3 regions of the Gracilibacillus pellucidus genome follow, and region 2 is predicted to be linked to each of the others. Evidence: riboswitches for the same ligand, from Rfam matches in the RefSeq annotation. Region 2 holds a riboswitch; each other region holds the start of a gene.
The links. Region 2 has a riboswitch for S-adenosylmethionine ahead of SH601_RS06200 (methionine ABC transporter ATP-binding protein). Riboswitches for the same ligand answer to the same signal wherever they lie in the genome.
Positions count from the first base shown of each region.

Region 1: another riboswitch for S-adenosylmethionine. It lies ahead of SH601_RS04765 (5-methyltetrahydropteroyltriglutamate--homocysteine S-methyltransferase); the one in region 2 lies ahead of SH601_RS06200 (methionine ABC transporter ATP-binding protein).
Region 3: another riboswitch for S-adenosylmethionine. It lies ahead of SH601_RS03900 (bifunctional homocysteine S-methyltransferase/methylenetetrahydrofolate reductase); the one in region 2 lies ahead of SH601_RS06200 (methionine ABC transporter ATP-binding protein).

Region 1 is NZ_JAWZSR010000002.1:294,307-299,776, forward strand. Features, by position in the region: gene SH601_RS04750 (DedA family protein) at 1-338, shown strand, start outside; gene SH601_RS04755 (phosphatidylserine decarboxylase) at 327-1,097, opposite strand; gene pssA (CDP-diacylglycerol--serine O-phosphatidyltransferase) at 1,190-1,726, shown strand; gene SH601_RS04765 (5-methyltetrahydropteroyltriglutamate--homocysteine S-methyltransferase) at 1,906-3,012, opposite strand; SAM riboswitch class I at 3,088-3,190, opposite strand; gene SH601_RS04770 (oligosaccharide MFS transporter) at 3,250-4,488, opposite strand; gene SH601_RS04775 (glycoside hydrolase family 32 protein) at 4,521-5,470, opposite strand, start outside.
Region 2 is NZ_JAWZSR010000003.1:102,967-108,436, reverse strand. Features, by position in the region: gene SH601_RS06215 (M20 family metallopeptidase) at 1-225, opposite strand, end outside; gene SH601_RS06210 (MetQ/NlpA family ABC transporter substrate-binding protein) at 254-1,078, opposite strand; gene SH601_RS06205 (methionine ABC transporter permease) at 1,090-1,752, opposite strand; gene SH601_RS06200 (methionine ABC transporter ATP-binding protein) at 1,742-2,770, opposite strand; SAM riboswitch class I at 2,898-3,017, opposite strand; gene SH601_RS06195 (LysR family transcriptional regulator) at 3,331-4,218, opposite strand; gene SH601_RS06190 (ABC transporter ATP-binding protein) at 4,355-5,323, shown strand; gene SH601_RS06185 (ABC transporter substrate-binding protein) at 5,327-5,470, shown strand, end outside.
Region 3 is NZ_JAWZSR010000002.1:95,336-100,805, reverse strand. Features, by position in the region: gene metE (5-methyltetrahydropteroyltriglutamate--homocysteine S-methyltransferase) at 1-548, opposite strand, end outside; gene SH601_RS03900 (bifunctional homocysteine S-methyltransferase/methylenetetrahydrofolate reductase) at 563-2,410, opposite strand; SAM riboswitch class I at 2,496-2,600, opposite strand; gene SH601_RS03895 (nitroreductase family protein) at 2,756-3,322, shown strand; gene SH601_RS03890 (bifunctional metallophosphatase/5'-nucleotidase) at 3,636-5,180, shown strand; gene SH601_RS03885 (LysM peptidoglycan-binding and 3D domain-containing protein) at 5,384-5,470, shown strand, end outside.

The sequences.
Region 1 (5,470 bases), on a different contig from region 2:
AAAAGAGAATTGATACAGCATCTAGTTATTTTTCTAAATATGGAAGCTGGTTCCTTACTTTTGGCTACTATTTACCTGGTATACGCCACATCACGGCTTATACAGCTGGTATTTCACGATATAAATTTGGCCGATTCGCACTCTTTGCTTATTTAGGTGCTATCATATGGGTGCTTTCATTCCTTTTGTTAGGAGTGCTACTAGGAAATAAATGGACACTTGTCACGACATTCGAAGGCTTTTTGCATGATAAGATCATTCCTGTTGCACTTGTAGCGATCGTACTTATAGCCGTTTTTTGGTACTTTCGCAAACGGAAAAAGAATCTAGTTAAATAAACCGATTCTTTCTCCAACCTTCAAGGCTTGCTCAACAGCAAGGGTTGAGAAGGAAAGCTGTTCAAACAAGAGTATAACGGTCGACCCAAATGAGAAGTAACCTATTTCCTGACCTTTCACTAGCTTGTTACCTTCGTATGTCAGTTGGATACTATTAATGTTCAATGCGCCAACCTTCACAATGGCACAAAAACCATGCTCAGTATCCACTTCTGTTATGCGACGATAATTAGTCGAAAGTGGACGTTTACCATATTTTTCACCAAGCTTATTTACTGGATAGGACTTACCTCCTAACGTATAGTTATCAACTATTCGGCCACTTACAGGACTGTGGATACGGTGGTAATGCTGTGGAGATAAATAAATAACCATATAGCTACCACCATTATAACGGCTTGCTTTTGTTTTACTACCTAATAGTTCGTCTATGGAAAGCTGCTTACCCTTTACAGAAAAGGCGATTCCATCCTGAATCGTACCGTAATCATTAAGGACTCCATCAACTGGACTGACAGCACTTGCCTCATGTGAATCAATCGGGCGCAAATCCTGCTTCAACTTACGTGTAAACAAAGCTTGCACAGATGGATAAGAGGATAAAGGATCACGCATTTCTTCCTGATCTATTTTATATATAGAAGCGAAAGCTGGAACTAAAAATTTACTATATTTTGATTCTGTAAAAGTAGCTAACTTACGAGAAACAAATCGATTACCGGTTAACTCAACCAATGATTTTAACAAGAATTTTAACATATATACCGAAACTCCTTAACATGCGAGAAAATAATGAACTATTGTAAACTATAGTACAATGCAGCCTTTTTGTAAAAAGGGAGAGAACAATTATGAATATAAGAAAGCATATTCCAAACAGTATTACACTTGGTAACATGTACTGTGGTTTTTTATCCATGGGTTTTACTGTTCATCATTATTATCGAAGTGCTGCGGCATTGATTCTTATCGGAATGCTCTTAGATGCCTTAGACGGCAGAGTCGCACGGCGATTAAATGTAAAAAGTGAAATAGGAAAACAATTAGATTCGCTTGCAGATATCGTTACATTCGGTATTGCACCGACGATACTTTTTGCGTATACAAACGCAATCGAGGGAGGCATGCTTGATTTTGTCTTAACAGGTCTATTTATCTTATGTGGTGGTTACCGCTTAGCACGATTTAATGTGGATACGTCTGAAGATCTGTCACACTTTTCCGGGGTACCGATTACAGCAGCTGGTGGATTACTAGCATTCTCCACTCTATTTCATGCACATATATCTGCTATCGGGAATATTGTGATTATCTGTATACTAAGCTACTTGATGGTTAGCACGTGGAAAATTCCTAGCTTTAAAACAAGTATCATTTCCAAGCAATAAAACGATTGCCGTTATCCTTACCGGAATCGTTCTATTAATCTTTGATAAGATCTCTAGATTCGCATTATTATTAACAATCGTCTATTTAATCTATATTTCTTATCGCTTAAAAGTTATTCGAGATCGGCGATAATTATAAAGGACTTGGCATGATGCCAAGTCCTTTATTTATCACATGTTTACCAAACATTCTCTGCGATTTCAACTAAATGACGAATTTTGTTCCACTGTTCTTCTTCTGTTAGCTTGTTTCCTTCCTCTGTACTTGCAAAACCACATTGCGGACTCAATGCTAAGTTTGCTAATGGAATTGATTGACTAGCTTCTTTGATTCGGGCCTTGATTTTTTCCGGATCCTCCAGATCGGGGAACTTAGACGTAAGTAATCCCAATACAACCGTTTGGTTATCACGAGTAAAGCCTTCTAGAGGTGTAAAATCACCAGAACGATCATCATCATACTCTAAAAATAGGCCATCAACCTTTAACTTCGCGAAAATTGCGTCTGATATATGGTTATATCCACCACTTGTTATGTAAGTAGAACGGAAGTTACCTCGACAAATGTGCATGGTTATCAGCATATCACTAGGTTTCTTCGCAATCGCCTCATTTAAGCACTGCACTCTTTTTTCAATAATATCGTCAACGCTCATTTGATTTTTCTCCACAACTGCTTCAATGCGCTCATCTGATACAAAATCGATCCAAGATGTATCATCTAATTGTAAATAACGGCAGCCTGCATCATAAAATGCTTGAATTGCTTTTTGGTATGCTGCGACTGTATCCTGGAAGAACTGCTCGTCATCACCGTTATAGTATTCGTCTCCTTGAATTCTAGTAAATAACATATTCGGACTTGGAATAGAGAATTTAGCCACTTGACTACCGTCACCATATTTTTCAACCGCTTCTTTTAAAAAGGTAAAGTGGTCTACCATCTCATGTCCAGAAAAATCAATTTTATCAACCACTTTAATGGCCTGATTTTTCGTCTTTGCTCCCTTAAAATTGCTAATATATTCTGTCTCAAACAGCTCAACGCCGTGTAACCCAGCAAGGAAATCTAAATGCCACCAGGAACGTCTAAACTCCCCGTCTGTAATAGACTTCAAGCCTACTTCTATCTCTTTTTGTACTAATTTCTCAATTTCTTCATCTTCCACTTGTTTCAGGCTAACTTTATCTAGTTTACCTTCTGCATATGCTTTTCTCGCTTCTTTAATCGCTTCTGTTCTTAGTAGACTCCCTACATGATCTGCCTTAAATACTGTCTTTACCATCGTAATCCTCCTCTATAATAAAAAATCCCCTTCTTACAGATAAGAAGAGGATTTGATATATCTAACGATTCTCTCTTCTTATCTGTAAGCAAATTGCTGCTGGAATTGGCACAGTACTTCTAGTAAGTCCGCTGCCGAGGTTTCCTAGGGCCAGTCCCTCCACCTCTCTTGATAAGAATATACAATTATTACATAAGGATATAATTATTTGGCAATTCTGTCAACTCATGATGTAAATTATGAAGGCACTACTACTTCTTCCTTTTGTACTTTTTTTACTTTATTATTCTTTAAAGTAAATATAGATAACATAACAAACAGTACGACAATCCCACCTAAAATATAAAATGTTGTTTGATAATTAGTCAGATCATAAATCCAGCCGACCAGTGCAGAGAAAATGATAACACCAATCTCACTTGAAACCTTAAATCCTATCAAATATACCGTGGCAGATAATCTTGCATCAAAGTTAACTGATATATACTTAAATACAGCAATTAATAGAATTGGTAATTCTACAGCATGTAACATTTTCATAAATGAAATGCCAAACCCTCCTGTAACAACTGCAGAGCCCACGATACGAAAAGCCATAATAGAACCAGCAAAAACTAAAGATTGTTTAATACCGATTTTATTGACTATGAAAGGCGCTAAGAATAAAAACAAAGCCTCTACAAATACTTGGACCGAATTTAAAATCCCATAAACAGTATTACCCTGAGCTTGATCAGTGAATAGGCTTACAAAATAAACAGGAAATAGCTGTTGATCATACACTGTGTAAATGCAAACTGTACCAAATAAATAAATGATAAGATACCAAAATATCTTACTAGAGAATAAATAACGTATATCCTTCATCGAAACATTGGATACACTTTTTTCTTCTGTCTTAGAAACTTCCACTTTAAAAAACATATTCAGTAGTAAAAACATAACCCCTGTGAAAGATGCAATCCAAAAATTAATATGGGGATTGATGCTCATTAATGCACCTGCACCAATCGCGGCTACAGCATAGCCCAATGACCCCCACATTCTAGCCTTTCCAAACTCAAAATTATATTTACGACTTATCTTTTCCGTATATGACTCTAGAAAACCTGCTCCCGCAACAAAGCCTGCCCCTAAATAAATGGCACCTAGTATAGCACCTAAGTAAAAATTACTTAATAATAATGGTTCATAAACATAAATAACAAATGGAGCAATCAATACTAGAATAAGACTTTGAAACCAGACTAGGTTTTTCTTAGTGCCCAACTTATCTTGTAAATATCCATAAATGATCATGAAAAACAAAGAAAAGAAAGAATTAAAGGAATATATGGTTCCTACTTGTGCCCCTGTTAAACCTAAACTGTTATTTAACCAGATAGAATAAAAGGACCACCATATAGACCATGTGATAAAGAACAAAAACAAGTAACCAGATGAAAACCAATACTTAGTATTCTTTAAAAAATCCATTGTGATTAGCTCCTCTCACTTATTCAATGTAGTCACTTCCAAATAGATTGATATTCTTCCAAGCTCAAGCCGTTAAAAGGTACTTCCTCTTTTTCTGTGTATAATTGCATTTTTTCTATGCTTCCTCTTGGATAAAATAGATTAGTAGAAACACTTAATCCATCATTCACAAAAATCTCAACAGATGATTGATCAAGAATACTAAAAATATTCTTCACCTTCTGCCCTTTCAAAGACCCTGTGATTTCCTTAGAAAAGTCCTTAGAAAAATCAAGAATTCCAGCAGTGCGAGAAAAGAAATATACATCCTTTTCTTGATCAAAGTGAAAAGTAAATATTTCTTCCTGATCACTAATTAATCGGAATCCCCATTGGCCACTATTGGGAATCTCTTTAGTCTCTACATTAATTGTGACAGGAAGCTTTATTTCATATTCCAAATAAGCGGATGGTTGTACAGTAAATGGTTCCTCCTGCAACTGTTTCTGTTGATTCTCAGGTATGACAGGGGTTTGCTTTAATAGGTAATCTCCTTTCACCTGCTGAACAGTAAGTGTCCTAACCAGACTCATAGAACTTCTCCAAGGAGATACAGGTACTTCCCCGGCATATTCCCAGTTATTCATCCAACCTATCCAATATGTCTTTGCCGTATTATCCCACGTTATCGCTGCATAAAAATCTTTTCCTTCATCCGCCCATTTTACAGGATCTTCTGCTTGTTCATTAGGACGAAAGAATATGCCATCAAATGAACCAGTAAAATATTGAACAGCTGAACCACCATTCGGTCCACCTTCATTCATGCTTACAATGAGAACCCATATACTATCGTCCGTTCCTTCAATTGGTAAACAAACTAAGTCAGGGCATTCCCAAACACCTTCATGTGATGGATATTCCTTACCAAACGAAGATAAGTACTCCCAATCAATGAGATTAGGAGAACCATAAATTTGAATATGATCGCCACAAGCCAAAA
Region 2 (5,470 bases):
TGATTTACGAGCAATAAAAGCTGTTTCATGCTCTGGTATGCCAGCCTGAACAGAAAATCCTTCCTCTTCAAGAGTTGTTCGTAATAATTCCGAAGCAAAATATTCTTGATTGCCAATTTCAGGTCGAGCATGAATTTGATGACTTGTTTCAATAAATTTCGCTCGTTTACTCTCGATTTCTTTTACAATGATTTGTTCTAATGCTTGTTTATTTAATGTTGTCATTATTCTGCCTCCTTTTTTGCTATCATGATTACCAACCGATTTGCTCTAATGGAACAAAGGTTGGAATTAATGACTCGTTGTACACTTCAAGAATATATTCTTCTACTTCATCTGTTTGATAAATATCAACTATTTTCTGAAAAGCTTCTTTATCTTTCTCGTCGCCTTGTGCAGCAATGATATTAATGTATGGTGTTGCCGTATCATCCTCAATAAAGACAGCATCTTGTACTGGAACGAAACCTGCTTCTACCGCTACACCATTATTAATAATTGCTCCTGTTACATCCGGAAGTACACGTGCTGTTTGGGCAGCAACCATTGGGACAAATTCAATATTTTTTGGATTTTCGACGATCGCAGAAAGATCACCATTTCCATCAAAACCATCCTCCAATGTAATTAAGCCAGCTTGCTCTGCTAATAACAGTGCTCTCCCTAAGTTTGTTGCCTCTTGTGGTACAGCAATTTGTGCATTGCCAGGTACATCACCTACATCATCAATTTTCTCTGAATAAAAGCCCATTGGAGCAATCATCGTTGTCGCGATCGGTACTAAATCATAATCTCGTTCTTCAATGAAAGAATCAAAGTAACTTACTGTTTGAAAAGCATTTAAATCAATATCTCCATCCGCTAAAGCATCATTCGGACGTACATAATCAGAAAACTCGGTAAGCTCTATGTTAATCCCTTCGTCAGCTGCCTTCTCTTTAATAAATTCCCAAATCGGGATACCAGATCCATTTAATCCGACTTTGACTGTTGTTTCCTCATCATTACTTCCACATCCAGCTAATACTGCTACAATTGCTAATAAACTCACAACTATTCCAAATACTTTTCTTTTCATGTTTATCTCCCCTATCTTCTTCTTGATGTTTTCGATAATTTGTTTCCTAATGATTGCACGAACTGTACAATTACTACTAAAAGTAAAACGGTAATAATCATAATCTCTGTTTCAAATCGTTGGTATCCATAGGCGATTGCTAAGTCACCTAGACCACCACCTCCAACAAATCCAGCCATCGCTGATGCACCTATTATTCCGACAGTCGCAATCGTAATGTTAAGAATTAACGAGCTAAACGCTTCTGGCACAAGGACACGGAAAATAATTTGCCAAGGTTTTGCTCCCATTGCTTCGGCTGCTTCAATAACACCTGGTGATACTTCTAGTAAGCTACTTTCCACTAGCCTTGCAATATATGGAGCTGCATACACTACTAATGGAACAATCGCTGCAGCCGTCCCAATTGTTGTACCAACTACTAATCTCGTAAATGGGATAATCGCGACTAACAAAATGATAAAAGGGATGGAGCGCAAGAAATTAATCACACCATTTAACACGGCAAAGAATGCTTTATTCCCTAATAAATTTCCCGGTCTCGTAACAACTAGTACGATACCAAGTGGAATCCCGATAATTAATGAAAAAATTAGTGAAAATGCCACCATCTGTAGTGTTTCGATGGTTGCGTCCACAATTCGTGGCCAAAAAGTTGCTAAATCAATCCCCATCTGTTTCTACCTCCTCTACACTTGCTTGACTCTCAATAAACTGAATAGCCTTATCTATTTCTGTTGATGTACCAATCAATTCCACTATTAAGCTACCAAATGGCTTCTTCTGTAACTCGATAATTTGACCAAATAATATATTCGTGTCTACCTCGAATTTTTTCGCCACATCGGAGATAAGCGGAATATCTGTTGAATCATCTACAAAAGTTAAACGAACAATCTTGCTACCCTCATGTGCTCCATGCACTTTATCAATAACAGATTGTGGTAATTGATCATTCATAACTGTTTTTACAAAGTTTCTTGTCGTTTGCTGTTGTGGATTGGAAAAGACATCAAAAATCGATCCCTCTTCAATCACCTTTCCTTGTTCCATTACTGCGACTCTATCGCAAATCTCTTTAATGACTGGCATTTCATGTGTAATCATTAAAATCGTAATGTTATATTCTTCTCTGACTTTTCTAAGCAAGTCTAAAATAGAGCTAGTTGTTTGTGGGTCAAGTGCTGATGTTGCTTCATCACACAATAATATTTCTGGATCTGTTGCTAATGCTCTTGCAATACCTACTCGTTGCTTTTGCCCGCCCGAGAGTTGTTCCGGATAATGTTCTGCTTTATCCTTTAAGCCAACAAACTCAAGTAACTGATCCACTTTTCGTTTCACTTTTTGCTTAGAAACGCCAGCTAATAGCAATGGAAAACCAACATTATGAAAGACCGTTTTTGATTCTAGTAGATTGAAATGCTGAAAAATCATCCCAATCTTTCTGCGAACATTAATCAATTCTGGTTTAGACAACTTTAACATGTCTGTGCCATTTACGATTATCTTGCCTTGATCTGGTCTTTCTAGTAAATTTACACATCGAATTAGTGTACTTTTTCCTGCTCCACTAAAACCGATCACACCGAAAATCTCTCCTTGTTCAATCGATAAATTGACATGATCAACAGCTGTTATTTGTTTATCATTTGTTGTGTACGTCTTCGTTACATCTTGAAAATCTATCATGTAATCCCTCTTTTCTTATTATCCGAATATTTCGAAAAAAATCTGTATCGTTCGTTCTTAGCCAATAAAAGAATCTCCCCTTCAAAATAAGAAGAGAAGATTACATATCTATTTCGTATACCTGCCCTTCTTATCTTTCAAGTGATCACTCACTTGCTGGAATTAGCACGTTCTTTTTATTCATTAACGAATAAAACACGTTGCCGAGGCTTCATAGGGCCAGTCCCTCTACCTCTCTTGATAAGAAATTCGATGTTTGTATGAAATTGTGAGTCAGTGAAACTTATTCTAATGAACAATTAACCGATTGTCAATATAATTTTCAGAAAAAAATAATAGTAAGCGTAATCATGCTGTTTTTTTAGGGGGATTATTCATGCATTTAGTTGCTGACGAAATGGGAATAGGGATTCTTCAGTGTGGAAGTTATAGACTTCTACTGATTACTAACGTCAGCTTATTGCTTCTTTATTTATAACAGAATTGCTTACTGTCTATACAATGATTTATTTACAAAATTGAATGCTTTTTCTTTCCTTTGTGTTCATATTTCTGTTTATTTAAACCTCTAGCTCTCCCCCTAAGTTTGTCACTAATTTTTTAAAATATTGAAATGGCCCGCTCATCCATAAATTACGGTGGTAGACAAAATGAATTTGTCTTTCTAAATCTTGGTTGTGAAATTCTATATAGGATAAATGTGTTTCTTTTTCGATTAATCGTTTAGAAATAAGTGCGACAGCCTTGCCGTATGATAACATCTTAATAATGGTGGAAACAGAATCAAGTTGAATCATTTCCATTCTTAGCTTTTTTTCTTGTAGCCAGACTTGAGAAAAACGGCCTGTTGAACTGGATAAACGGTGCACTAATAATGTTTGATTGTATAAATCATTTTCTTCTAAAATCGTTTTTCCGTTAAATGAATGTTCCTTACTAAAGGCTAGTACAATCGTGTCACTTGTAATAGGTTCATAGATGAGGTCTTGCTCTTTATTTCCTGTTTCCATAATGAAGCCACAATCTAGTTCTTGTAACAACAGCCTTCTTTCTATATCTGGAGCTGTTTTTACATCTAAAGAAACCTTCACTTTTGGATAGTTTTCTGCTAATTGGTGAATTAATTCTGGCATGAACAATTGTGCTGGAACACCACTTGCGCCAAGTTTTAATGCTCCTTTTTCCCCATTTTTATAATCTGCGACACTTTTTTCTAATGCTTGATTTGTCTGACTTAATTGTTTGGCATAATGATAGAGCATTTCCCCTGCATCTGTTAGCCGGTAGCCGCCTGCATTAGTACGAAAAAGCTTAATTCCGTAGTCTTCCTCTAACGATTTAATATGAAAGGAAACAGTTGGTGTTGATAAACCTAATGATTTAGCGGTATCGGTCATTTTTCTCGTTTCTACTAGCGAAATAAATACATTTAATTTTTGGATATTCACTTTATCACCCTGAAGTATTTTAGATTTTTTCTAACAATATGATGATTTTATCAGATTTATTTTAATTTAATGTTAACAGTTAGTTAATATTTACTAAACATTTCTCCCCTACACTTATGAGTAAGGAGAGGATATCATGAAAATTCATTTAAAAGGGGTCGAGAAAAAATACGGAAATATCCAAGCAGTAAAGCCGATTGATCTGACAATAGAAGATCAATTTGTCACGATTCTCGGTCAATCAGGCTGTGGGAAAACAACTTTACTAAAAATGTTAGCAGGACTAACAGAGCCAACAGCTGGAGAAATTCATTTTGATGACACACCGATTTTTTCTCTGTCAAAAAAGGTGAATGTAAAGCCGAACAAACGAGAAATCGCCATGGTATTTCAGGATTTTGGGCTTTGGCCACACATGACTGTTTTCGACAATGTTGCTTTTGGTCTCAGAGGGAAAGTAGCAAAAGCAGAACGAACAGCAATCGTTCATGATGCATTAAAGAAAGTAAAGCTGGAACAAAAGGCCAAAATGAAACCAGGGGAATTATCTGGTGGACAGCAGCAACGTGTTGCCTTAGCGCGAGCAATCGCTGTTAATCCAAAGCTGATTTTGTTTGATGAAGCGCTTAGTGCACTTGATGCGATCCTTCGCGAACAAATGCGTGAGGAAATTTTGACAATCGTTCAATCGATTGGTTCCAAAGCTATTTTTGTGACGCATGACCAGACGGAAGCAATGGCAATGTCTGATAACATGATTGTCATGAATAGTGGAGAGGTAGTCCAAACAGGTTCACCTGAGGAAATCTATCACTCCCCTACCAACACTTTTGTTGCTAATTTTATCGGCAAAACGAATTGGCTAGAAGAACAAGACAAAATGATTCGACCTGAACATGTTCATCCATACCCACAAGCAAATACACGGGCGAGATCAGGAATCGTAAAAAAATGCATGTATGAAGGGGATCGCTATCTTATCTTTGTCGAAACTAATGGTCATCTGTGGAAGTTCTATGACCACCAACCACATATCCAAGGGGAAAAGATAAAACTTTATATCGAAGAAAATACGATTCATTCATTACAAAAACAGGAGGCGTAACAAATGAAAAAATTAAAAATGACGGCAATGGCAGGAATTTTCACATCAGCATTACTATTAGGTGCTTGTGGAGCTGACAATGACGAAGCTTCAGGTGCTGAAAACAGTTCTTCAACAGACGAGAATACGCTCACGGTTTATTCAGCA
Region 3 (5,470 bases), on a different contig from region 2:
AGTAATTTGTTAACCCAATTTTCTAATTCATTTTCATGATAACCTTTAGCAAGCTTAACAAATGTGATAGGACCAACGATTACAGGTTTTCCATCGATATTTAATTCCTCTTTTGCTTCTTCATAGTAAGATAATGCTCTGTTTTCCAGTAAAGATGGTTCCGTACCTTGTAATTCGGGCACGATGTAGTGGTAATTAGTATTGAACCATTTTGTCATTTCAGCTGCTACTGCGTTTTTCTCTCCGCGAGCAATAGCAAAATAGCAAGACAGGTCAGTGGGATCGTGATGGGTAAAACGTTCTGGAATGATATTGAAAGAAATAGCTGTATCTAATAGATGATCGTATAAAGAAAAATCTCCGACAGGAATTAGATCTATACCTAACTCCTTTTGTTTTTTTAGGTTATGGAGACGTAAGCTCTTCATTTGTTCTTGAAGACAGGTAGCATTTATATCTCCACGCCAAAATGCCTCAATTGCTCTTTTCCATTGTCGCTTTTCGCCAATTCGAGGGTAACCTAGATTGCTACTAAGAATCGTTGTCATTATGAAAAACTCCTTTAATTATTTATTTTCATTGCTTGTGAAGCTTGTTTATTTGCATAATTCGTTAGCTCCACTGTTATGGGATAATGCAAGAACGGTGTGACAATGTAAATACCATTAAAATATTGTAGAGCTGTATCAATTAATTCTTTTGCGATTTCTTTCCCTTCCTGGATACTTTGTGTTTTATTCTGGGATTGCTTCATTCTAGATCGAACTTCATCAGGTAACTTCATACCCGGTACTTCATGGTGTAAAAATTCTGCATTTCGATAAGAGGTTAGTGGCATGATGCCAACGAAAATAGGTTGATCAATATGTTGAGTAAGTTGATGTAACTGAATAATTTGTTCATGATTGAAAATTGGTTGAGTCAAAAAGTAATCAGCACCGTGGTTAATTTTCTGCTCCATTCTTTTTACTGCCTTTTCAAGGTTCGCAACATTAGGATTGAACGCAGCGGCTACTTGAAAATGTGTTTTCGTTTTTAGTGAGTTACCGGCAAAGGATAATCCTTGATTACACTGCTGTTTAATGAGTCTTGTTAATTCGATAGATGTCACGTCAAAAACAGATGAAGCACCTGGGAAACCACCAATTCGTGTTGGATCGCCAGTGATCGCTAGAATTTCATGAAAGCCTAATGTATGGAGACCGAGTAAATGAGATTGAAGCCCGATTAAATTTCGATCCCGACATGTTAAATGAATAAGTGGTGTCACTTTACATCCTGCTTGCTTCATTTTTACAGCCATGGCAAAGTTACTAATACGTGGTGAAGCCAGAGAATTATCTGCTAATGTAATCGCGTCTGCTCCGGCATCTTCTAGTGCAAGTGCACCTTCGAGAAATGTGTCTGTATCTAGATGTTTTGGCGCATCTAACTCTACGATTACGGTGTGCTGTTTGCGAGCCTTTTCCGCTAATGGTATTGGCAAGGGAAGTTGTTGTTTGTTAGCAGTCTGCGTAAAATTAATTTTTTTCACCTTTTTTTGCTTAATCGGTGTTAATCCACTTATGCCATCTTTAACAGCGCTAATATGTTCTGGCGTTGTACCACAGCATCCACCAATTAAACGCACGCCTTGGTTACGGAACTCTTTTGCGCATTTTACAAAGTAGTCACTGTATTGGCTATAAACTAATTTCCCATTTTGGTAGGAAGGGAGACTTGCATTCGGATATGCAGCTAAATATGCTTTCTCAAGAAGTGGAACAGATTCTAATGCTTTAAGCATATAGTGAGGACCAAGATGGCAATTGACACCTACAACATCTGCACCTATGTCTTCTAATGTTTTCAAGGCTGTTGAAAGCTGTAATCCATTTTCCATCACACCTGGTTCATGCATCGACACATTGGTGATAATCGGCAATTTTGTTTCTTGTCTAGCAATCTCTAACACTTGCTTGATTTCTTCAAAGTCATAGTATGTTTCCAATAATAAGCCATCTATCCCTTCTAATAATAAAGAGAATAACTGCTCCTTAAAGCTACGGATGATGTCTTTCTTTGAAGCGATTAATTTTTGAACTCCTCTGATTCCTCCAATTGTTCCTAAAACAAATCCTTTGTCTTTGGCAGCAGTTTTAGCGAGTTGTATAGCTTTTGTATTTATCTCATGTACCTGCTCCTCTAAACCAAAACGCGACAATTTAATATAGTTTGCTCCATATGTGTTGGTTTGTATAACTTCAGCTCCAGCATCAAGATATGTTTGATGAACGTGGAGAATTTGGTCTGGATGCGTAAGGTTGTAAGATTCAAAGCAGCGATTGACACCGTGAGAGTATAGTAGGGTTCCTATTGCTCCATCAGCGACAACTAGTCTTTGTTGCAATGCATTGCGTAAATCAGACATTTTTTCACCTCTTTTCTATGTAGAATAAATGTTTATAACATAAAAAATCTCCGTCTATTGAAAGACGGAGATTAATTAACGTAAACTCTCATCTTTCAAGCAGCTATTGCTTGCTGGAATTAGCACCTTGTCATATTAGACGGTTGCTGAGGCTTCGTAGGGCCAGTCCCTCCACCTCTCTGGATAAGAAAAATTATTTAACTGATAGTATTTGTTAGAATGTTACATGAAAATAAAAAACATTGCAAGTTATTTTTGTGAATTTTCCGACAACTTGATTCTTTATCGAGATATGGTATGATAAACCTAGTTGAAAATCATTATCAGTAAGAGGGAGTCATGTTCATGAGTATCCAACAACTTATCACCGAACGTCGCTCGATATCGGTATATCGGGATAAAGAAGTACCAGCAAGTCTAATAGAAGAGCTATTAGAAACAGCAGTATGGGTACCTAATCATAAAATGACAGAGCCGTGGCGATTTGTTTTTGTGCAAGGAGAAGCAAAGGAAAAACTAGCCGAAATTAATCGAAAAGTTGCTATTTCTAAAGCGAATACAGAAGTAGAAGAAGAATTACAAGTGATTAGTGACAATGCTTATAACAAAATAATGAGTGTGCCATTCATCTTTTTTGTCATTAACACCCTACATCCACAAGAAAAATTAAGAGAAGAGGATTATGCTTCATCTAGCTGTTTAGTCCAAAACTTTAGCTTACTTGGTTGGGAAAAAGGGCTAAGTGTTTTCTGGAAAACAGGAAAGTTAGCATTCTGTGAAGAGACCGCTGCATTAATCGGTTTACAAGAAAATGAGCGGGTAGTTGGCCAAATTCAAGTAGGGTATCCTGCTAAAAATCAAACGCCTATTCCAAGAACAGCAGCAAAAAATAGAATTACAGTAATAAATTAAGTGTTGAAAAGAGGCTGCCTCAACCAATTTTGGTTGATCGCAGCCTCTTTTCAAGTTGCCAGAAAGCTAAGCATTCTATACATACTATTTTTCTGTAAAAAAAGACCGATGAAAGATATCATCGGACAAAAGAAAAAGGGGCTATCATTTTGTGAGAAAGCAATCTTTGCAGCATTGCTCAATTTGGAACAATTTAAATATATCAAATGAATGAAAAGAAGGTGTTAAAGCTAAGTTAAGAAATTGTAAAGATTTACCCAAATAGAAGTAGAAAACGCTATAATAGAAATAGATGTTTCTAGGAGGGTTTAGAATGGAAAAAGTGTCGATATGTGTAACAAGTGATGTTCACGGTTATATTATGCCTACTACTTATCGTGATCATCAAGAGGTGAATATTGGATTAGCCAAAGCTGCCTCTATTATTCAACATATAAGAGAGAAAAACCATACGATCTTAATCGACAATGGTGATTTTATTCAAGGAAGTCCTGCTACATATTATTTTGCCAAAAAACAAGGGGATCAAGCGAGTCCTGTTATTAAAGTAGCTAATCAATTAAAATATGATCTTGCAGTACTTGGGAATCATGAATTTAACTATGGATCAGACTATTTACAAAAAGCAGTGGACGCTGCTGAGTATCCTTTTTTGTCAGCTAATATAATAGATGAGAGAACGACTGAGCCATACTTCGGTAAACCCTACGTAATAAAAGAAATAGCTGGTATTAGAATGGCGATATTAGGATTAACGACACATTACATTCCTAATTGGGAAGAGCCAAAGCATATTGAACAATTACGTTTTGAGGATGCTTGTGAATCAGCTAAAAAGTGGGTTGCGAAAATACGTGAAACGGAAGCACCAGATGTGATGGTAGTATGCTATCATGGGGGATTAGAGCGTGACCCGCAAACTGGTGAACCAACTGAAGATTTAACAGGTGAAAATCAAGGCTATCAAATTTGCCAAGAAGTAGACGGAATAGACATTTTAATTACGGGTCACCAACACCGCTTTTTATCAGAAGAAATTAATGGTGTGACAGTCGTTCAACCAGGTAATAATGGGCAAGCAGTCGCAGAAGTAACGTTGTCTATTGGAGAAAAAGTAGAATCTATTACCTCTACTTTACACTATGTGGACGATGAGACGAAGGCAGATGAGCAAGTAATAGACTCCCTAAAAGAAGAGGAAAAAGCAGTGCAAGAATTTTTAGACCAAGTAATGACGAATGTCAAAGGTGATATGACGATATCAGATGGAATGGATGTTAGATTAAATGGTCATCCATTTATTAATTATATCAATCAATTACAATTAGATGTTTCAGGTGCTGACCTGTCTGGGACAGCGTTATTTAATGATACATCTCCAGGATTCGGCGAACAAATTACGATGAGAGATATTGTTTCAAACTATATTTACCCGAATACGTTAAAAGTTTTAAACATTACTGGTCATGATGTAAAAGCCGCATTAGAAAGGTCGGCTAGCTATTTTGCGTTAGAAGGTGATGAAATAGGTGTTAATCCATCTTTCTTACAACCGAAGCCCCAACCATATAACTATGATATGTGGCAAGGTGTTTATTACGAAATCAATGTATCAAAACCAATTGGCGAAAGAGTAGTAGTACTAGAATATGAGGGACAACCTCTGGATTTAGACCAAGAATTCCGAGTAGTAATGAATAACTATCGCGCAAGTGGTGGTGGTAACTACCATATGTTTAAAGATAAAGAAGTAGTCAAAGATATTGCCGTTGACATGACAGAATTAATTGCGGATGACCTATTGAAGAAGGCGGAATTGATACCAGATTTCACAAAACATTTCCGTGTTTTCAAATAATTATTAGATTACAAATATAGCATATAGTTAGAAAATGTTACGTAATGATGTATAAAATCTATGATTGTTGCCCCATAATGACAAATGTGACAAGCGTTTGTAATAAAGTAATGTTTGTTACAGACTCTTAAATTCACTGTAACCACAAAGGATGATCGCTGTGATATAGTGATGCTTGTCAACTTTGAAAGGAGGCAACAATGATGCGGAAATTTTTAGTGTCAGTAGGTTTTGTTGCAACTACATTTTTTATCGTGCTACCAGTTTCAGCAGCAGAATATGAAGTAGTA